DNA from 3 places in the Exiguobacterium sp. FSL W8-0210 genome. Region 2 is predicted to be linked to each of the others. Evidence: riboswitches for the same ligand, from Rfam matches in the RefSeq annotation. Region 2 holds a riboswitch; each other region holds the start of a gene.
The links. A riboswitch is a leader RNA that binds a small molecule or an ion and turns the genes downstream of it on or off. The one in region 2 is predicted to bind thiamine pyrophosphate.
Positions count from the first base shown of each region.

Region 1: linked by a shared signal. The riboswitch ahead of MKY22_RS16300 (3-oxoacyl-ACP reductase) and the one ahead of thiD (bifunctional hydroxymethylpyrimidine kinase/phosphomethylpyrimidine kinase) in region 2 are both predicted to bind thiamine pyrophosphate.
Region 3: linked by a shared signal. The riboswitch ahead of tenA (thiaminase II) and the one ahead of thiD (bifunctional hydroxymethylpyrimidine kinase/phosphomethylpyrimidine kinase) in region 2 are both predicted to bind thiamine pyrophosphate.

Region 1 is NZ_JBBOUK010000002.1:32,161-39,724, forward strand. It holds gene MKY22_RS16270 (hypothetical protein) at 1-746, opposite strand, end outside; gene MKY22_RS16275 (SDR family oxidoreductase) at 884-1,123, opposite strand; gene MKY22_RS16280 (hypothetical protein) at 1,120-1,341, opposite strand; gene MKY22_RS16285 (DinB family protein) at 1,711-2,226, opposite strand; gene MKY22_RS17390 (hypothetical protein) at 2,306-2,644, opposite strand; partial or broken gene MKY22_RS17395 (WYL domain-containing protein) at 2,642-2,704, opposite strand; gene MKY22_RS16290 (helix-turn-helix transcriptional regulator) at 2,720-3,211, opposite strand; gene MKY22_RS16295 (excalibur calcium-binding domain-containing protein) at 3,462-4,226, opposite strand; TPP riboswitch at 5,034-5,134, shown strand; partial or broken gene MKY22_RS16300 (3-oxoacyl-ACP reductase) at 5,268-6,018, shown strand; gene MKY22_RS16310 (DEAD/DEAH box helicase) at 7,085-7,564, shown strand, end outside.
Region 2 is NZ_JBBOUK010000001.1:580,108-587,671, reverse strand. It holds gene MKY22_RS03065 (CHASE3 domain-containing protein) at 54-692, shown strand; gene MKY22_RS03060 (ArsR/SmtB family transcription factor) at 738-1,106, opposite strand; gene MKY22_RS03055 (hypothetical protein) at 1,162-1,605, opposite strand; gene thiE (thiamine phosphate synthase) at 1,617-2,255, opposite strand; gene thiM (hydroxyethylthiazole kinase) at 2,245-3,012, opposite strand; gene thiD (bifunctional hydroxymethylpyrimidine kinase/phosphomethylpyrimidine kinase) at 2,993-3,796, opposite strand; TPP riboswitch at 3,913-4,023, opposite strand; gene MKY22_RS03035 (murein hydrolase activator EnvC family protein) at 4,087-5,364, opposite strand; gene MKY22_RS03030 (murein hydrolase activator EnvC family protein) at 5,567-7,012, opposite strand; gene MKY22_RS03025 (VOC family protein) at 7,276-7,564, shown strand, end outside.
Region 3 is NZ_JBBOUK010000001.1:993,543-1,001,106, reverse strand. It holds gene MKY22_RS05155 (sporulation protein) at 1-661, shown strand, start outside; gene MKY22_RS05150 (glycoside hydrolase family 3 protein) at 870-2,786, shown strand; gene MKY22_RS05145 (hypothetical protein) at 2,817-3,125, opposite strand; gene tenA (thiaminase II) at 3,177-3,872, opposite strand; TPP riboswitch at 3,946-4,052, opposite strand; gene MKY22_RS05135 (DUF1002 domain-containing protein) at 4,247-5,128, shown strand; gene MKY22_RS05130 (hypothetical protein) at 5,105-5,335, opposite strand; gene abc-f (ribosomal protection-like ABC-F family protein) at 5,408-7,204, shown strand; gene MKY22_RS05120 (alanine/glycine:cation symporter family protein) at 7,401-7,564, shown strand, end outside.

The DNA.
Region 1 (7,564 bases), on a different contig from region 2:
AGGAACTCGTTACTGACGAGAACCGATAAATTCGTCGGTATACCTTGTTTGTATTTAGGAACGACAGCGGAGAAGTCGTGGAGATCAAGAGATAAGTCCGTCAACATACCTTCTCCTTGATTGAACTTTTCCGTCGTATTTTTCATGCGATCAGCGATTCCAAAGAACGGTACCGTAATCGACGTAGAAGTCGCAACGTGTGCCTTTGGTTGCGAACGTTTCAATTCTTTTGCAACCTCTCCAATGACCATTAAAATATCAGTCCGCATTGTTGTCGTTTGCTGGTTCTTCGTTTTTTGTCCCCAATGCGGATACGTATGAATTAGCAAGTTATTATTTTCAGCCCATGCTTCAAGTTCCTGTATGTGTTCTTGCATCAATTTTTCAACACTATCAGCGGAGAACTTTCGCTGGAAACCTTCTTTTCCCGCAATGTCCCAATACTCAAGGTACATTTTATGAAGTCCTCGTAGTTCTTTCATCGGACCTTTGTTTTCAACATAGTTTTTTACGGCTGCTCGTACCCAGCGCCGTTTTAATTTTTTAAAGGAATAATAACGAAGCTTGGTATAAACATCTTCTTCATTTTGAAATTCATAAAATTCTTCATAAAGTTGATTGACATAGGCTTCGACATCAATGATATCGATGGAGATTAGTTGTTCGGTAACATCGTTCTCGAGCAGTGTCTTTGCTGCTTGAGAGACAACAAGTTGTCTATGTTGGACGGATGAGGTAGAGTCCATAATGCACGCCCCCTTAATTCGATATAGCTAGCATAGCATGTCTGAAGTGAAGTGGGGAAATTAGATAAAAAGCGTGCGCCGGCGCACGCTTTTTGAAAAATGATATCGATTTAGATCTATCTTACAGTGTCTAAACTTTAGAGCGTTTGCCCGTTATCAATCAAGAAGACTTGTCCCGTAATGGACGATTGTGTCAACTGGAATAGAATAGCCTCCGCGATATCCTTCGGTGTGGAGATTCTCTTTAAGGGAAGGTTACCTACTAAACCATGCATTCGTTCCTCATTACCAGCCCACCAACGCGTGGCGACCGCTCCCGGAGAGATACAATTAACGCGAATGTCAGGTGCGAGTGAGATAGCAAGTGAGCGTGTCATCGTATGAGTGGCTGATTTTGTGGTGCATAGGGAAAGAAAGAACCGATACCGTACGATCTCCAAGTTGACGATTGCATCTTCGAATTGTTTTTCATGTGTGGGATGACAGTCTCTAAGAAAGGGAAAGTACCTTTTATGTTAACTGCAATGAAGAGACTCCATACTTCTTCCGTTACCTGATTCAAAGGAGTTTGAGAAGTGATGCTTACGTTGCTCACTAAAAATTAATCCTCCCAAACATAGAGATGGTATAGGAGATTACATCTAAAACCTTACGCTTTTGCGAAACATCAGCCCGATAAGTATAAATTGGGAAAACATAAAGTAGATAAGGTTTCACGTGAAATAAAACAATATGTACTGTGAAGAAACCTTTTAAAGAAAAATGAGTTGATCGATTAGAGAATAAATTGGTTGATGGAACACGGATGAAATGAAATTACTCCTCCGATTTTTATTCTTAGGATATAGTTCGTGTATCTTAAAGTCTTACCATGAATCATATAAATAAAAAAGTGTGCGCCGGCGCACACTTTTTTGCTTTAAAACAGAATTTCTAATTGATTGCTAAGTATTAGTACGCCACTTCATGTTGTAACTGTCGTGTCTTCATACCAAAAAAGAGAATAATCCATCATGAGTGAAGTTTCATTTTGTTGTCTAAGCATGGTAGTGATATTACCTAAATGGTACGTCCCATGGTTAGATACGTGTAAGAAAATTTCTTCATAGGTTGTTTGACGTGGACCTGACCAAGGATAATTTACATCTATCATCACAGTGAGATCTGAGTTTTCGTTTAAGAAGGTTTGATACTTTAATGCTACATTTTTAAATGCCATTTTGAATTCTTCAATTGTATAGGCATCAGTAAGCGGTAATTGACTCATCGCATCCTGTAATGCTTGTTGAAAATCTACTTTTTCTAGAATTTGAATCCACATGGTATCAACAGCAAGAATATGGCTGAGGGTTTTAGCAATAGTAGGATAAGAGCTTTTGATCTCCTTTTTTAAAACTTCTTTCGGCAATTTAGCTAGATGATCTAAGATCACTCTCATTGCCCATTCATGATAAGAAACCATCGTTTTTCCAGCGTTCATTCAAATCGCTCCTTTAGTTGTAATAGTAATCGTTATCTAACTACGTTTAGTATAAAAAAGGATATATGACAACTGACTGTCATATATCCTCATATAAATTCAATATTTTTTTAGCTTCATTTTTTAAGACATCTTGTAAGTATAAAGGTTGAATGACTACTACGCCTGATCGGAAACTTAACAATATGTTAATGAGCCATTCTGCATGCAATGGTGGAGGTAACATCAATGTCATTGTGATACTACCATCTTCTTTTTGCGTCATCGAGTGATGTTGAAAATGATTTAATACTAAGTGAATGGATTGAGGATGGACACGTAAAATGACACGCTCTTTTGGAGGGAAAACTACTGGTAGCTCCTTGGGTAAACGATGAGTATCCTTAATAGGAGTTGTTAGTCTCTCAAGGTTGAGTATATATGAGACTTTAAACTCGCGATAGTCGTTTCTTAAATGGCAATAAGCGTATAGATACCACGTTCGGAACTTATATTATAGTGAAAGCGGATCTACCTCTCGAGTAGTCTGTTCATTTTGAGAGCTAATATACTGGAAACAAATGCGTGTTAATTCTTTAATGCTTTTTTGAAGATTGATTAAAAAAGAGGGATCGACTGAGAAGTGAGTTAAATCAATATGTAGATGATTCTTTTGTTCTTCTGATGTGAGAATGGACAGACGATCAACAGTCTTTTTAAGATCGTGATCATTTAATTGGTTCGATAAATTTTTGACTAAAGACAATACCTCAAGCATAGAAGAAGCGTCTAAAAACGTTTTATCCCATTTGTAATTCTCTATAATACCGAATCCACCGTTTGTTCCATGGTACGAAGTAATAGGAATACCAGCTGGACTAATGGTTTCGATATCTCGATAAATTGTTCTCTGAGAGACATTTAATTCTTCAGCTAGTTGTGAAGCAGAAATGGTAGAGCGATGAAGTAGCTTAAATATAATAGTTAGTAAACGTTCAAGTTTCAATGGAATCTCCTTTACGTTAAACACGACGGAAGTTTTTATGTATATCTATAAAGTGTAAATGATTTCATCTTAATTAATAATTGAAACGCATTTAGTATCATTAAAAATAAAATACAATAACAAAAAGTATGCGCGGGCGCATACTTTTTGTTATTTCACTTACCACACTATCAGTTAAGAAATTTAATCATTTATTTAATCTTAAGTAGATCTACCAATTGTCATGCGCGAGAAAATTCATACACACTTGTCAATTCCAATCACATGCATTTCCATCGTTATCGCGGTCTAAATCATGGGGATCAACTGCAGGACCTCCGGCAGCTATATAAAAATCTTGAGCGGCTTGGGCGCTGGAAAAATCACCACAGTCGCGATCTGCTCCAGAAGGGTCGTATTCAAAATCAGTTGCTACTTCTGTATTTACTTCATCAACGTATTCCTCATCAGATATACTCTCATCTTCATTTATCACTTCACTATTTGCTAAAGAGGCTTCGAGTTCGTCGATTTTCTCTTCTGCAACAATGCGTTTCGTCTCTTCTTTATTGAGTTTATTCTCTAAGGTAGTACGTTTGTCTGCTTCCTCCTTATAGCTTTCAACGGTTTGCAAACGTAACTCTTTTTCTTGTGCTAACTCCTCTTTCAATTTTTTCGTTTCTTGTTGTTGCTCTTTTAGTTTAAATTGCGTGTCTTTTAAAGATGTTTCTAACTCCTTTGACTCTATCTTTAATGATTCCAACATCTTTGTTTCCTTGGTAGAAGACCCGGCTTCTATTTTTTGAGGCTCATTTATTCTGTCTACCATATAGATAGAAATTGCAAAAGCAATGAATACGCCTAGCCAAACGGCAAAGGTTGGGTACTTCACTGGATTTCGAAACCTTGGTTTAAAGTAAAAGTATAGACCAACTGCTGAGATCAATAAGCCAATGAGACTCCAAAAGGTGATAGTGAAGAGTAAAAGATAGACAATAGCAATTACGACGAGAAATAATACTTTTCGGATGTTCATAAGTTCAGCTCCTTTAAAAATATTTGTATTTTTATTGTACATATTTATAAGGGAAAATTGATTAGGAATTTATAGTTCTTTTCTAAAAAATCGCTTATAACGCTCGAGTACTAATTTGAATAAAATATAAGCAATTACTGATCAAATATAATTGATAATTTTTAAGAGAATAGACGTACACCAATCTAAGCGAATTAAAAATAATCAGAAAAGGTTGTATGTCGTAGTCGATACAAATAGGACTGTATAAGGAAATTTGACATAATGAGTTAGAAGAAAAAGATTGATTAATTGCTTAGATGATGAGAAAGGCATTTACCGTATCAAAGCACTTATCTCTTACGCAATTGTGAAGAACTCCAATGATATTATGGAAAAGAAAATGAATTGTTGATTGATTTGGTACGTTTTTATTCAAAAAGCAATAAAAGCATTAAATAGAGCACGTATAAATTTAAGACGAAAAAAGTAAGGTAATCAACACGAAGAGAGAAGACGACATACATACTACTTAATGGCTCTCATACGATGATTAAGCAAGATAAGCTTACTATATTGCAGACATCAATGATTCGGACTTTTAGGTCACGTAATTGATCTGCAAAATCGAATCGCTCATATATTAAGACATTATCAAAGAAAAAACGATAATTAGGATTGTCTAGTATAAGATATGACCGTAACAAAGCAATCCGGATAAGATCATAAACCTATTTTTACGCTCGATCTTTAAAGAAATACTATTAACAAATCACACTCATCATTATTAACAGATGTATAAGACGACTAAAGTGAAGGTAATTTAAATAGAATCACTAGGGGTGTTATTAAACTGAGATGAGGAGCGACTCAAACCCTTTGTACCTGAACTAGGTAGTACTAGCGTAGAGAAGTGTAAACCCTAATGAACAAACAGAGACAATAATGTCGCTCTTTGCTATGTGATTGTTTAGACGTGCACAACTTTCCATTTAGAGAGTTGCGTTTTTTGTTTACTACTTCACTATTAAGTTGCAAAAATTGATAGGGTAGCGGACAGGAATGACCAGAACAGTGTTAATGACGGGAAGTAGTCAAGACTCTAGGGCGACGATTGCAAGGATGTTAGTGAAAATGGATTTAAATGATGATTAATTACTTTAAAAGCAAAGATGCGGCACAAAGGCGTGTGAGCGAACTAGGAGTAGAGAATGCACTTGCCTTGTATGCAGATGTCATGAAGCGGGAAGATATTGAGAGCATGATGCAATCCGCAACAGCACATTATGGTCAAATCAATGTTGTTATTAATGATGCATTAGTAGAATTCAAATTTGATCCAGTTTCTCAAAAATCTTTCATCGATTTGCAATAGGAGGACTACTAGAAACAATTGGATGCAACGTTAAAAACGGCGCTTCACATCATTTAAAATTTTCTTCCACAATTATGGAACGACATAACGGTAGTATCATTAGCATTAGAACAAACCTCTATCAAAACCCAGTAGTTCCTCATCATGAATACTTAACAGCAAAAAGCAGGTCTAATTAGTTTTACACGCAACCTGGTCGCAGAACTAGGTCAATACGGTATAAACGTGAATGTCGTCTCCGGCGGATTGTTGAAACTTACGGATGCTAGTGCTGTGACAACCGCTGAAGTATTCGATTTAATTGATCAATCGAAACTGTTGAAAAAAGTGACTACCCCAGAAGAAGTAGCACAAATGGTTGCCTTTATGGCATCAGAAGCAGCGTCTGGGTTTAACGGTCAAAACGTAACGGTCAATGGTGGATTAACGATGAATTGAAGCGGGCGTTTTAAAAGATTCTCAGCTTGTAAGAGAAGGGATTCGTGAACAGAAGATGACGAATAGAAATCAGTTAATATCGGCGTTTTATTATATGAATGTGGTCATCCCCAAGCCACATGGTTAATGGCTGATTCCGCGATTAAAGAGATCGGAGAGAGCCGCTATTATTAGCGTTTGGCTCAGATAGCGGCAGCTAGATGTTTGAATGAAGTATTTTTTGCGGATAATCATTCCTTTCCGGCTAATAATGCAACTGATTTACCTGCTTTTTGGTTGGATCCTTTGATCAATTTAACTGTTATTTCTCAAGTGGCGGATCATATTGGATTAGTCTCCACGATATCGAGTACGTTTTCCAATCCATATATGGCAACAAGACAACTCCTAAGTCTTGAACATCTGACGAAGGAACGAGTAAGCTAGAACTTAGTGACCTTGATGAAATACCGGGAAGCATCGACCTATGATATGAATGCACTTTCTATGAGAAAAAATAATATAAAAAGACGTAAAAATTAGTGACTTTAACTTTAATAGAGAGGCTATTCTTATGATGGAATCAAGCCAATTTTCTTTAAGATTAATTAGCTAACAGTTTTAACAATCTTGTGAGAACCCAAGCTATTCGGTGTATCGTAACATGTTTCATCGTAATTTTTTAACTTCGTAATTTCAAATGAAAATTAGTAGCCATATGAGTTTTGAAATGATGCGGCTCGATAGAAATAGAAGAAAATTTTACTAGTTTAAAAATTATCTAAGAAAAAAGATTAGACGATATATTTAAAAGCAGACAAAGAGTGTAAATCAAAAAAATTAATATAGTATATACAAAGCGCTAAAAAGTACTTGGATGAAAATCAATTAATAAGTATTATTAAAGTAACTTTATACAAAAAATCTAAATTTAATAATTTTTTGTATAAACTCATATAAAGTTAAGTGGAGATTTAAATTTTCGTAATTATCTATTCAATACTATAAAATAATGTTGAAATATAATCTTATTTAATAGGGATAATATAGTGATTTTTTATAATGTTGGATGAAGGAGAAATGATTTGTGATCAGAAACAGTAGTTTTTTTTATAAAAATTTAGACAAAAGTAATTCGGAAGTTGATATTTTTATAAATCGTATAAATAAATATTCAGTAGAAAATCAATTTCAAATTTATGTATTAGACAAGCCAGTAATGGAAAAAGAAACAGATTATGATACAAGTAATATTATGATTTTACTAAGCCCTTCTCATACTATTAGTCTTATTAGTTTGAATAATAATAAAGACACTGATGAAGTTGAAGAAATATTCGAATATTTAATACAGGATATAGGCTTTACTGCTAAAAAGTTTAAATATAATAGTGTAATAGGAAGATCAAATAGATGGGAAAAATACTTTAAAAAATATAATTTTAGTGAAATACAAAATATAGATACAACAGAAAAGATATCACATTTTTTTGACTCGAAGAAATACATCCAACCTGAAGAAAAACGAGTGATTGATTTAATAATATCGTTAATTACAGGTAGTATT
Region 2 (7,564 bases):
TTTACGATAGTAGTTAAGCTTATGACATGTCTTTTATTTAAAGGAATGATTGCATGCACTCTCTTTGGCGTCAGCGTATTCTGCTGATTTTCTTGGTCAGCTTATTCGCCTCTATCCCGATCATCTATGCGTTATCCGGTTATCGGACGATTGCAACGATGACCGAGCAAATGAAGGATCATGATATCCCGTTAATCAATCAGGTAGATCAGTTGGTCGAACACAATCGAGATCGTGCCAATGCGGTTCGTGGTCTCTTATTGTATGAAGATAATCGTTATATCGAACAATATTACTTTTCAACGTCTAAAATCCATGATTTGCGTAATAGTCTGAACCAATCGTCGACTACTCCAGGGACGATTAAAGATCTTCTTCGCCGCAACAATGTCTGGGAGTCCGAAATTGAACGCGTGTTTGTTGTCTATGAACGTCAAAGTCCAACAGCCGCAAAACGTCTTGCTAGACAGTCGACTCAGACGACCCAAACGATTCTCGAAGACTTATCCCGTGTGAAAGATGATTTGTATAAAACGCTTCAAGCCAAATTACAACAATCAGATTCTTTAATCGCTACATATAAATGGATGTGTCTCGCTCTCTCCATCCTGTCCTTTTTATTGATTAGTGCCACGGTCTTTTTCTTCCACCGCTTCGCTCCAAAAGGATCAGAACAATCGTCTTTAGAATAAACGAAAAGCGCAGCTATAGCTGCGCTTTTCGTTTATTCTAAAGACTCATTCAGGCATTGCTTTTCCCTCTTGTACATGTTCCATCGCCATATGTACAAGCGATGACACATGATGGTCATCCAAGGAATAATAGACGACTTTACCGTCTTTTCGAAACTTGACGAGTCCTTGTTTCAACAAAGATCGAAGATGATGCGACGCTGTCGCAATCGAACAGTCGACAGAAGCCGAGACATCACAAACGCATAGTTCTTCTTCGATCGTCAGCGCATAAACGATTCGCAGTCGTGTCGCATCCGAAAGAATCTTAAATAGCTTTCCGATTTCTAGCGTCGGAATCGTGTCAACGATATGTCCGATTTCAGACGCGCGTTGTTCATCAATCGCAATCGTTTCACAACGGGGAATGTCCATGTCCGTCACCTCGTTTCTACCTATATTGCACCATGAGAAACGGGACATTGCAAGTTCAGCGCATTCGTCTGCGAATGAGCCAAAACACGAACCATCCTCCTACGTAATCTCCGATATCCCAGACAATTCGATTTTGATCGACAGCGCGTACGCCGATGTCAATGACTTTCGTGCTTTCTAATCGATTCGTATAACGTTGACGAAGTCGCGTCGGAATCGGTAGATGAAGAAGTGCCCGGTAATAGATATCTAAATGAGTATGTCCCCAAATTTCCGTCGCAATCGAGCTCGTTTTAATATACAACGGACGTTTGTAGCGTCTTTCATACTTTTCTTTCAATAAAAGAGCCATCTCATAAGATATACGATTAGGACGCGGAAATAAGACTTTTCCTAGATGGTAGATTCCCTGATTATCGACTCGAATGATTTGTGGTTCTAACCGATATCGAATCCAATAGCCGCGAAAACGGATCGTCTGCCATTTCAATACAATCACCTCTGAACGGATTATACCCTGTTCTGAAGTGATTGATGCCATTCTCGCACAGCATCTGTCATTTGCTGCGCAGCGAGTTGCCGATCTTCTTTAGCGAAAATTTCTGAGATGACGGCATACCCTTCTAGCGGGATAGGCAGAGAAGAGACATTCGTTGCTGTGATTCCACCAATACCGATTAGAGGTAATCGTACGGCTTCTCGAATTGCCTGAAGCATCGTGTGCGACATGGAATCAGCGTCCGCTTTGGATGACGTCGCAAATAGAGACCCCACGCCTAAATAAGATGCTCCGTCCCGTTCTGCTTCAATCGCTTGTGCAACGGTTGCTACTGACACACCGATCACGGCATCTGGTAAAAGGCGACGTGCTGCGATTAAAGGAATGTCTTCTTGTCCGATATGCAAACCAGCTCCGACGAGTAATGCGATATCGATCCGGTCATTGATGATCAAAGGAACGTCGTAGCGATCCGTGAGTGTTTTCAACCGAACTGCCTGATCGTAGAATTCCTTTCCTTGTGCTGTTTTTTCCCGTAATTGCACGATCGTCGCACCACCTAAAACAGCTTCCTCAACGACCGTCTCGATCGCGACTCCAGGATGGTACCGACGATCCGTCACTGCATAGATGGAGTAATCAATTGACACGTTCTGTCACCTCCACCAGATCTTGCACCGTCATGAGGCTGATGGCATTGAACAACTCTCGTTTAAAATCACCAAGACCTTGCGCGGAGGCTGCTTGTTCTCCTGCTTTTCCCATGACGAATGTCCCGTGGACAGCCGCCTCAAATGCCGTATATCCTGCACCGAGGAAGCTCGCAATCAAGGAGGCCGTCATGCAGCCCGTACCCGTGATGTCTCCCAAACGTGGTGTTCCTACATGTAATTCCATTTCACGCGTTCCATCCGTGATGTAGTCGTTCGGACCTGTCACGACGAGGACAGATTGGTGTTTGCGAGCGAATGCACGAATGCTTTCTCGATCCATCATTGCATCTCCCGCAGCATCGACTCCCTTAGTTCGCCCATCTTCCCCAAGTAACGTCTTGATTTCAGAAGCATTTCCTTTAATGACCGTACACCCGAGATCAATGAGTTCTTTAGAAAAGGCAGTACGTAATGTCGTTGCCCCTGCTCCAACTGGATCAAGAACGATTGGGACATTCAAACGTCCCGCTTCACGTGCTGCGAGTCGTTGAGCTGCTTGCATGTCTGCATCAATCGTACCAATGTTTAAGACAAGAGCTTGTGCGAGTCTAACCATCTCTTCTACTTCACGAATGTCTTCCGCCATGACGGGTGATGCTCCAACAGCGAGTGTGACGTTTGCGCAGTCGTTGATCGTCACCGTGTTCGTCAGATGGTGAATGAGTGGTTTGTGTTCAAGAATGGTCGTAAACATGTGTATCCCTCCAAAGTGAGTGAAAATGATGTGTCGGTCCAATACCTTGTCCGAGGGCAAATCCATGACGAATTGCCTCCGTGACATAGCTCTTTGCCTGTCTTACACTATCTGTTAAATCTTCTCCAAGCGCCATCCGCGCCGCAATCGCCGCAGATAAGGTACAACCAGTTCCATGAGTATGTTGATTGTCTAACCGTTCCGATGTGAAGCGGTGTTCCACTTCCCCATCAAACAACAAATCCGTCGCAGCTCCTGAGAGATGTCCACCTTTTAGTAATACTGCCCCTGTCTGTGTAGCCAATTGATGCATCGCCAGTCGCATTTCCTCTAGATTGGTCACTGATCGTCCTGTTAACCGCTCCGCTTCCGGTAAATTCGGTGTGACGAGTGTCGCAAGCGGCAGAAGTTCTGAAATCAATGCTTGTTCAGCTTCCGTCCGCAATAGGGCATGACCACCTTTAGCGACCATGACGGGATCTAATATGATAGGAACTGTCTGTTTGCGGAGATGTGTAGCAATGACACGAATCGTCTGCGCATTCGAGACCATCCCGATTTTGATCGCATCGACACGAATGTCTGAAAAAATCGACGTTAACTGGGCATCTACGATTTCTGGGGACAACTCTTCCACCGCTTGAACACCCAACGTATTTTGCGCCGTGACGGCTGTCAGGACGCTCATTCCATAAACCCCTAAAGCCGAAAAGGTTTTTAAATCTGCTTGAATCCCAGCTCCACCACCGGAGTCGGATCCTGCAATCGTCAGTACATGTTTCATGTTCTTTTCACCTTCCCATCGAGCAATGTAAGGGAGTCGTGACCGACAAAAAAAAGCGTCGACCGCTGTAAAAAAGCAGTCGACGCTATACGAAAGCGTTATACACGCATTCCGGTATCCGTTCGGCTCAACTTTCCTACGCTGGTATTATCCAGTTCAGGTAATAGGGTCGAAAACAGATTGGTTTTCCTCTCAGCCGGATTCCTCCAGCTCCCCTAGTTGCTCAAGTATTCGTTTCGCCTTAACTGTAGCATAGAGAAGAAAAAAAAACGAGCCGAAGCCCGTTTTGATTACAGATATGCTAATGGATTGACTGCATTTAGAGGAGAAGAGGCACTGTATTGATAGCCTCCGACATGTAGTTCGAAATGTAAGTGTGGTCCTGTTGAATTCCCTGTACTACCAAGTGTCCCGACTTGCTGACCTTGAGAGACCGTTTGTCCTGCACGAACCGATAATGAACTCATATGTGCGTAGACAGTCGTGTACACTTGTCCATCGAGGAAGTGAGAAATCATGACATGATTGCCGTAAGGTCCACCACCTGATGCTGTAATGACCGTTCCAGCTGCTGCAGCGACGATTGGAGATCCGACCGAACCACTGAAATCAACACCGTTGTGGAACGTATAACCGTTCGCGCCGCTTGCTGGTCCGAATCCTTGTGACACTCCACCAGAAGATGGTCGAACGAATTTCCCTCCACTCGAAACAACCGGCGGGACAACAGAATCAGTTGATTCCGAACTCTTACCTGCTTGTTTTGCTGCTTGAGCATTCGCTTTAGCGGCTTTTTCGGCTGCCGCTTTCTCCGCTGCTGCTTTTTCAGCCGCTGCTTTAGCAGCTGCCTTCGCTGCCGCAATTGCACGTTCTTGCGCTTCGAGAGTCGCTTGAAGTTCTTTTGCGTCTAACAGTTCTGTCGTGAACTTCGTCTTCCCTTTTCGTAATTTCTTCAGCGTGGCACTACGTTCTTTCATTTGAAGCTTTAACGCTTTCTTTTGTTCAAGCAATACTTTCTTTTCTTGCATTTGCTCCGCTTTTTTCTCAACGAGCGCTTGTTTTGCTTCTGCTAATTTTTGTTGCGTTGCGATGTAATCCGAAATCATTTTATCGTCTTGCTCAGCGATTTTTTTCCCCGCCATGACACGGCTGAATAAATCACCTAAATCCTTCGATCCAAAAATGACTTCTTCCCATTTAATCGAGTTTCCATCGTTCTCTTGGAAAACACGCAAACGATCACCGAGTAGTTCTTCCTGTTTCTGTAACATTTCTTCGTAACGGACGATGTCTACCTTTAACTCATCGATTCGAACGTTCAACTGTTCGATTTGTTTATTTTTTTCAGAGACTTGGAAAATCTTTTCGTTGATTGCTGCGTCAATTTGATTGATTTGACGTTGCTCTTTTGAGATTTTAGCTTCTTGTTTTTTGATCGCTTTTTCAAGTTTACGTTGTTCAGCGGCATTTTCAGCCTTTTTTTCTTTAATGGTCGCTGCTGCGATCGGTTGCGTTCCTGTTATAAGTAATGCTCCTAAAACAATGGTAGAAATTAGTTTTTTTAGCATATATCGTTTTCCTCACTTATGTTTTTTTCATATTTTATTATAGTATTCAAGTTTCTCTCATATCTGAAATAGATTATAGCACCGTAATCGTTTCAAAAAAATTTCATTTACATTTCAAATGAAAACGATTTTTTGTAATATATGATTTGTTTTTTGAAAATGACAAAAAAAGAACCGTTGCATATGCAACGATTCTTTACGATTAAAACATCGACATTGGATTGACTGAGTTAGCTGGACCTGTTGCACTGTAGCTGTATCCACCAACGTGAATTTCGAAGTGTAAGTGTGGACCTGTTGAGTTTCCTGTGCTACCACGTGTACCGATTTGTTGACCTTGGCTGACACGTTGACCTGCACTAGCGTTCAATGAACTCATATGTGCATAGACTGTCGTATATGTCTTCCCGTTCAATTGGTGAGCGATCATGATGTGATTTCCGTAAGGTCCGCCACCTGATGCTGTAATGACTGTACCAGTTGCAGCTGCCACGATTGGCGTGCCAACTGGACCACCGAAGTCAATCCCGTTATGGAACGTATAACCATTTTCTCCGCCTGCAGAACCATACCCTTGTGTCACAGCACCAGCAGTTGGATGAATGAAGAGTCCGCCTGATGATGGTGACGGTTTAGGTGTCGCTGGAGCTGACGGCGCTGGAGCTGGCGCAGTTGGTGCTGGTGTAGATGGTTTTGGTGCCGATTGTTTTGTCGAACCAGAAGGTTTTGCTGACTGCGCTGCCTTCTCTTGTGCTGCTTGCTGAGTTGCTGCTTCTTTAGCGGCTTGCTCTTCTGCTTCTTTTTGAGCTGCTGCTTGCGCTGCTTCAGCTTCTGCTCGTGCTTTTGCTTCACGTGCAGCTTGAGCTTGACGTTCTTTTTCGATTCGCGCTTCACGTTCACGCGCTGCTTTTTCAGCTGCAATCGCTTTTTCTTGAGCAATCAAAATTTGCTGGACTTCTTTTGCATCCATCAATTGTGTTTCGAACTTTTCTTTTTTCTTACGTAGTTCTTTTAAGCGTTTGTTCCGCTCTTTTAATTGTGATTCAAGATCCGCTTGTTGACGTTTTAATTCTTTTTTCTCAACGACCAACTGCGCTTTCTTTTCTTTTACTTCTTGCTGCGCATCCGCTAATTGCTTTTGCGTATTCTGGTAATCCGTGATCATTTTATCATCTTGTTTTGAAATGGATTTCCCTGCCATGACACGGCTTACGAGATCACCAACGTTTTTAGCACCAAAGATGACTTCTTCCCATTTAATTGAGTTTCCATCATTCTCTTGCATGACACGAAGACGATCACCGAGTAGTTTTTCTTGGCGTTTTAGTTTCGCTTTATATTTCTCAATTTCTTTTCCAAGTTCAACGATTTCACGTTCTGTTGCTTTGATTTGACGATCCTTTGTTTCGACAGCAAAGATTTTTTCGTTCAACGCTTCGTCTAGTCGATTGACTTCTTGTTGTGTTTTAGAGATTTTTTGACCTTCTTGATTAACAGAAGACTCTAAGTTTTTTTGCTTTTTAGCATTGTCTTGTTGCTGTTGTTCGTTTTTGGCTTTCTGTTCACTTAAATCGTCAGCTGCTGCAAAATGAGGTGCTGATGAAAGAACCAGTGCGGAAACGATGAGCGACGCGAACGTTTTTTTCATGTAGTATTCCCTCTTTTTCTGTAGTGTATGTTTTATGATTTATCGTAGAGTATTTAAGTTAAATTTAAATTCTGTAATAGTTTTTCTTTTTTATAAGAACGTTTTTGATTATAGCATTCATTCCTCTTCCATAATATTTCAGTGATATTTCATTTTAAATAAATCTTTCCTCTTCTATGTAATAGAAACATTTGGAAGGTAACTCATCGTTGCAACTTTGAAGTGTTTTTGGGAAACTGAAGCGAATAGAAGGAGGATATCATATGAAATTAGACCACACTGGAATTGCTGTTCGCGACATGCAGGAAGCCATTTCATTTTATACAAACGTACTTGGAGGAACTTTAACAAAAGAGTACTCGAATCCTGCGCCTGGTGTCGCTTCCAATATTGCGGTCATCGAGTTCGATGATGCGCACATCGAGTTGTTAACGCCAACAAGTCCGGGTAGTCCGATCGCACGTTTTTTAAAACAACGCGGGAAAGGTGTCCATCACATTGCTTATCGTGTAGAGGATTTAGATCAAGCGATTGAAGAAGCAAAACAACAAG
Region 3 (7,564 bases), 410 kb from region 2:
GGGCGGAAACGTCGATCAAGAAATTGATCGAATTTATCTTGAATTCAACACGCAGTACAAACAAGAAGTCAATGATAGCACGACGTTTACGACCTTCACGCTCGACCGATTTGCCTTAAATGAAGCGAAGTTCACGATTGAAGCGGGTGTCGAGCGGGAAATTCCCTTTACATTACGCGTACCGCTGAATACACCACTCTCCGTCAGTCAATCGAAATCGTGGATCGAGACGGGACTCGACATCGCTCAAGCCGTTGATCCATCGGACCGTGACGCCGTCATCGTCGAAGCAAACCGCTACCAAGCGACGGTCTTAGACGCGATGGAATCACTTGGCTTCCGATTGAAAAAAGCCGATACGGAAAAATTACCTGGACGATTCCGGAAAGATTTACCGATTGCTCAGGAGCTTGAGTATTCAGCTCGCAATACACACTACGCCCATAAACTGGATGAGATCGAAATCATCATGCTTCAAGACAGCTCAGGGATTGATTTAATCGTCCAAGTCGACCGTCGTGCGCACAGTCTTGGTTCATTATTCAGTGAAATGGCTGGTGCGGATGAGTCGATGATCAAACTGCGTCTGTCCAATAGTGAACTGCAGGATCAATCGTTCGTCGAACGTCAGCTGACAAGCATCGTGGAACGCTATAGCTGATCAATCGATCGACTTTACTTGAAAGTGATTCCTCTTCAGGGGGAGTCACTTTTTTTCATTCAAGTCAGTTTGTCTAAAAACATCTTTGAAATTTATTTCAATTTGAAATCGTTTACAAATAAAATATTGTTTTAAAACAAACACCTTGCTATACTGTCCGTATTGAAAAGAATTCCAGTCACGGTTTGACTAAAGGAGGACGTACATCATGAAAAAAATCGGACAGTTCACGTTAACAGCCGGACTCGCAGCAGTACTCGTCTCAAGTAGTTTACCTGTCATGGCAGAGGCAGGATCTTCAGCCGATCGGATCAGTCACAAAATCGACACGATGACACTCGAACAAAAAATCGGGCAGATGATCATGCCGGACTTCCGGCAGTGGAATGGCAGCAATCATACGTCGCTTGCCCCAGAAGTCGCGAACATCATCGATCGCTATGATTTAGGCGGCGTCATCTTGTTTGCTGAGAACGTCAGCGAAACCGAACAGACGACGAAACTCGTTCATGATCTGCAAGAAGTCGTCAAACAAGATGCTAGCAACGATATTCCACTCTTCGTCACGATCGACCAAGAAGGTGGAATCGTTACTCGGCTCGGAACAGGGACGAACTTACCTGGCAACATGGCGTTAGGTGCGACCCGCAGTAGCACATATGCCAATGATGCCGGTCATATCATCGGTTCCGAACTGCGTGCGCTCGGCATCAATGTCAACTTTGGTCCGGTTCTCGACGTCAACAGCAATCCTGGAAATCCTGTCATTGGTGTCCGCTCGTTCTCGAGTGATCCGGAGCTCGTCGGCACACTCGGTTCCGCTCTAATGAAGGGAATTCAGTCTGAAGGTGTCGCGGCGACTGCCAAACACTTCCCGGGTCACGGCGATACGGCGACCGATTCCCACTATGGATTACCGGTCGTTGACCGATCCCTGCAGGAGCTAGAACAAGTCGAGCTCGTACCGTTCAAGCGAGCTATTGCTGAAGACATCGATATGATCATGACAGGACACATCGGGATGCCGCAAATCGAACCTGAAGTCGTCACGTCGACAAATGGTGCCTTCCCTTTACCTGCGACGTTATCGGATGATGTCATCACGGGCGTACTGCGCGAAAAACTTGGCTACGATGGCATCGTCATCACAGACGCGTTGAACATGCAGGCGATCGCCGACAACTTCACGGAATCAGAAGCCGTCTTAAAGACGTTTGACGCTGGAGTCGACATCGCGCTCATGCCGACGATCCTTCGTTCCGAGCAAGATGTCACAAAGCTCGATCAGATTTTCAAGGATGTGATCGCAGCAGTCAAAGACGGTCGCCTTTCAGAGAAACGAATTGATCAATCGGTTGAACGAATCTTGACGCTAAAAGCAGAGCGTGGGATTTGGAACGGTACGACTGACACGACATCCCTAGCTGAAAAAATCGCGCACTCGAACCAAATCGTCGGCAGTCCCGAGCATAAAGCAAAAGAACGCGCGATGACGGAAGCCGCGGTCACACTCGTGAAAAATGATCAGCGGACGTTACCATTCAAACCGAAAAAGAATGCAAATGTTCTTGTGATCGCTCCTGCGACGGATCAAACGGACAGCATGAAAAAAACGATCGCGTCCCTACCGAAGAATCGGAACTGGCACGTGACGACAGCGAATTACTCAACTACTACGCTACCGCTCGACCAAAACCCGACATTACGGGCGCAACTCGATGCAGCAGATTACATCATCGTCGGTTCCAACGTCAACACGAGTGCTAAACTACTACCTACTGCACCAGAACAAGCGGTTCCGGCTTCGATCTTCCGCTATGCGAAACAAACGGATTCACCATCCGTCCTGCTCAGTCTCCGTAACCCATACGATGTCGCCGTTCAACCGGACGCACCGGCACACGTCCTCGTCTATGGCTTCAAAGGCGACCCGAACGGACCAGACTCCGAAGCAGGCAATCTGAAATCAGCGGGACCGAACCTGCCTGCAGGTATCCGAGCGATCTTCGGAACGTTCAAACCGCAAGGCACTTTACCGGTAGATGTGCCGGTCTTTCAGAACGGTGTCTTTACCGATCAACTGCATCTCGAATTCGGTGACGGCTTTAAAAACTGGAAAAAATGATGACGTGATACACCAAAAGACCGAAGCTCCTTAAAGGATGCCTCGGTCTTTTAACGATTGATACGGATATTCGGCTTCTTCTTTCGAACGCTTGTAGACACGATGAAGTGAATAAGTCAACGAAACATAGAGGATGACGACTAGGATAGTCGCGATGGAACTCCCCGTTGTAAAACCGAACTGAAGCAACCCCTGAAAATTCTGAATCGTAGCATATGTTCCGTACACCGCCATCAAGATGGGAATGATGTACCCAACAAATCTCACTTTTACTTTTCCGAGCACCTGTTGCACGACATATGCCGCGAGAATCACAAGTGCGATCACGATGATTTCCATTCCAATCCCAACTCTCACTAAATGGTATTCCTAATTCTACCATTTAGTGATTCAAGAAGATACCTCTCGTGCCGGAATCGTTTCGTAAACTGACGCAAACGTCTCTTCCGTCCACCCCATGTGCCAGAAGAGTAACTCATAGTAACAACTTGTCACGAAATGACGTTTCATTCGCTCGCGTTCCGCTGGGCTCGCTTGCTCCGCCAGCGCATCAAGCCGTGCAATCTGTTCAAAGACGACCTTTTCGAACCATTCCGAGCTATACGTGTCGATCCATTGCTGATAGATTTTTTCTTCCGGTGTACACGTCAGTAATTGTTGCCCGACTTCATAATACAACCAGTAACATGGCAAGATGGCAGCAATCGTCTCACCAAGCGTTCCTTCACTCGCATGATGCATGTGCGAGACGTACGCATATGCTGTCGGTGCCGGTTCAAATGCTTCAAGGTCTGCTGCCGTAATACCGAGCGGCTTAAAAAATGATTGATGTAAGCTCAGTTCTGCCTCGTAAGTCGAAGTAGCATGTTCGGCAAGTGTCGCGATCGTCGCGAAGTCGTCCGCTTTTGACGCTGCCTTCGCTTGAATCTTCGCAAAGTGTTTTAAGTAATAGGCATCCTGCATGACGTAATGCCGAAATTTCGAGAGTGGTAACGTCCCCTCTCCGATTCCTTGAACGAATGGGTGCGTAAAACTACTGTTCCAATACGCTTGTGCCGCTTGTTTGATTTCTTGTGTGAATGTCATGATCTCATCCTCCTCGTTTGGTATGAAACGAAAAAACACCACCCCGAAACACACGGGCATGGCGCAAGAAGAACAAGACTTGACGCCACTTCCCTCCGTAAGTACGAACTTAATCAGGTTCAAAGGGTCCGAACGTCTTCGTTCGTCTCAGTCAGCCTACCGACTCCCCTAGTGGTCATTATTCGATTCCCATCCACTATAGCATGCTGAAAATGGAAGTCAAGTTGTCCTCTTTTCGCTATACTATGGAGTGTCAGAAGACGGATGCCGTCTCCATCTACAGACCGATTCCGAACTTCTTTCGTTCTCGTACACTAACTTTAGTACCTGATACTATAATTTATTCTGTTACTTACAAATTGGAGGATTTCATTATGCATACACCAACAAAAATCATGGCGTCAGCCGTTATCGCTTCTGCTTTATTACTCCCAACAGCCGCATCCGCCGAACAAGTCGTCGATAAGACGATCGTCACACTCGGGGAGTCACTCGGCGCAAAGGATAAAGCATGGGTGCTTTCCCGTCTCAATGCACCGGAAGGCATCACGCCGATCATCGCAACCTCTGCTGACGAAGAAAAATATCTCGGGAAAAACATTCCACAGTCGCAAAAAGGTGGCAACATGTATTCTTCGGCTAAGATTGAACTGACGGAAAAAGGAGATGGACTTTCCGTCTCGACGGAGAACATCACATGGGTGACGAAGGATATGTATCTCAACGCTCTCGTCACAGCGGGTGTCAAAGATGCCGACATCACGATCACTTCTCCCTACAAGGTGACCGGGACATCGGCACTGACAGGAATCATGAAAGCGTACGATCAAACTTCCGCTGAGACGGGAATTAAGTTAAGTGACGAACGCAAGGATTTAGCACAGCAAGAATTATCGGTCACATCAGACGTCGGAAAAACGGTCGGCACGGATAAAGTCGCTGACTTAATGAATGAGATCAAGGCTGAGATCGCCAATCAAAAACCGGAAACCAAAGTCGAGATCGAAAACCTGATCGTCCAAGTCATTCAAAACAACAATATCCAGTTGTCTGACGCACAAATGGACCGGTTGACGAATCTATTCAATCAAATGGAGCAAGCGAACATCAACTGGGGACAAATCGAGAGTGGATTGAAAAATGCGGGACAAGACATCCACGCGTTCGCAACTTCAGAAGAAACGAAAGGATTTTTCGCTAAATTATTTGATGGACTCAGTGACTTCTTCAGTTCAATCGCGGGTGTGTTCAAATAATTCAGACTTCCTTAACTGACAAAAAAATAGTAAACTAGATGTATCTGAAACGAAAGGTGGTGTGAAAAGATGGACTTTGCCGCGTGCAAACACTGGTTGATGGAACAATTGTATCTGTTGCGCGCGATTTTTCATGAAATGGCGTTCTAAGGCACCCGTCTGTCCTTTTTTAAGAACTTCATGAATGAAAAATACTGCAAAGCGCATCTTTCACACGTTAGGGAGAGTGCTATTTGCGCTCTCCTTTTTTGATGCGCGCGAAAGGATCAATTGAATATGATGATTTGCGACATTCAACACCTGACAAAACAATTCGGAGGCGAGACGATCTTAGCGGATGTTTCCCTCTTCTTAAACGAACACGACCGTGTCGGTCTGATTGGACGAAACGGGAGTGGTAAGACGACATTACTCCGCTTGCTTGCTCGCCTTGAGCAACCGGACGGTGGTGTCATCTATCAAAAGAGCGGTTTGACGATCGGCTATTTGGAACAACTTCCTGTATATAGTGAGACGCTGACCGGACTCGACGTCCTTTGGACAGCGTTTGCAGAGACTCTCGTGATCCGTTCTCGGATGCAACAGTTGGAGCAAATGATGGCGACAGCACCAGAGAATCTTGATGCGTTACTCGCGCGATATGCGGAAGCGACGAATGCGTTCGAACAAAAGGATGGCTATCTACTCGACTCGAAGATCGAGCGCATGGTGAACGGGTTACACCTTCGTCCGTTACTCACTCGTCCTTTCCACCAGTTGAGCGGTGGTGAACAGACGAAGATTTGTCTCGGTCGCATGTTACTCATGGAGCCAAATCTGCTCATTCTTGACGAACCGACGAACCATCTCGATTTAGCTGCCGTGGAATGGCTGGAGCAGTTCTTACGGGACTACACAGGAACCATCCTGCTCGTCTCTCACGACCGGGTCTTCTTAGACGCCGTCGTCACCTCGATCGTTGAACTCGAGGACGGTGAACTGACAACCTATATAGGGAATTACAGCGCGTTCGTCGTCGAACGAGAACGTCGCTTGATGGAACAGTTCCACGCCTACCAAGAGCAACAGAAAAAAATAAAGAAAATGAAGGAAGCGATTCGTCGACTCCGGCAATGGGCAAACGAAGCGTCTCCACCGAGTGAGAAATTATTCCGTAAAGCAAAATCGATGGAACGGGCACTCGAGCGGATCGAACGGATTAAACGACCACAACTCGAAGCCAAAACCGCTGATGTCTCCTTCTCTTCCACTGATCACTCGAGCCAAGTCGTCTTTCGCGCTGAAGAACTCTCGTTTGCTTATGGAACCCGTCACATTTTTGATGACGTCTCGTTCGAGATCATGGCACAGGATCGGATCGCGATCGTCGGAACGAATGGGAGCGGGAAATCGACGTTGCTCTCACTGCTGCTTGACGAATTATCACCAGAGGCAGGCACACTCACGCGTGGACCATCGAATCGGATCGGTTACCTGTCCCAGCATGCCCATTTCGAGGAGGACGCGCGGTTAATCGACTGGTTTAGAGACCGGATTGCCGTTCCAGAAGCGGAAGCCCGCCATATCCTAGCCCGGTTCCTGTTCTTTGGACCAACTGTCTTTCGGTCCATTTTGTCACTGAGCGGAGGCGAACGTGTGCGATTGCAACTCGCCGTCCTCGTTCATTCGTCGGTCAATGTATTAATTCTCGACGAGCCGACGAATCATCTCGATATTGAATCAAGAGAGACGTTGGAAGAAGCACTCGAGAATTTTTCTGGAACATTGATTGCCGTCTCACACGACCGCTATTTCTTGAATCGGCTATTTCCGCAGATCCTGTGGCTCGAAAATGGTCTGACGCGTTATCATGGTACGTATACGTATGCTCAACAGAAGCGTGCTGAGTTCGCTACGTCTTCCTCACTCCACGTAACTCCTCAAAAACCAAAACGCTTGTCACAACATGAGTTAGAAGTGCAGATCGAGCGGCTTGAACAGAAATTAGCAAAACGTGAAAAACCGACCGATACCGTTTCTAAAAGCATCCAACAGCAACTCGATGACCTATACGAACAATTGCTACAGCATGGATGATTTAGCTTTACTTGCCTGTCACTCTCGATACCGAGAGTGGCAGTTTTTTCGTTCACCTACAATGTTTTTAACTCCTAACATTTAGCTAACTTTATTAAGTTTTAAAATTTTATTTTATTTTGTTGTTGCTTATTGTCTGAAAATTCGTATAATTTAGCGTATAGCTTTTATTATTCTTTGGGAGGAATACACCATCATGAACGCCATTCAGCAAGTCATTCAAGGAAGTGTCGATTACGCCAACAATATTTTATGGTCGTATGTATTGATCGCCGTATTGATTGGCGGCGGGATCTACTTCACGATCCGAACTGGCTTCATCCAATTCACGTACTTAAAAGAGATGTTCCGCGTCACGCT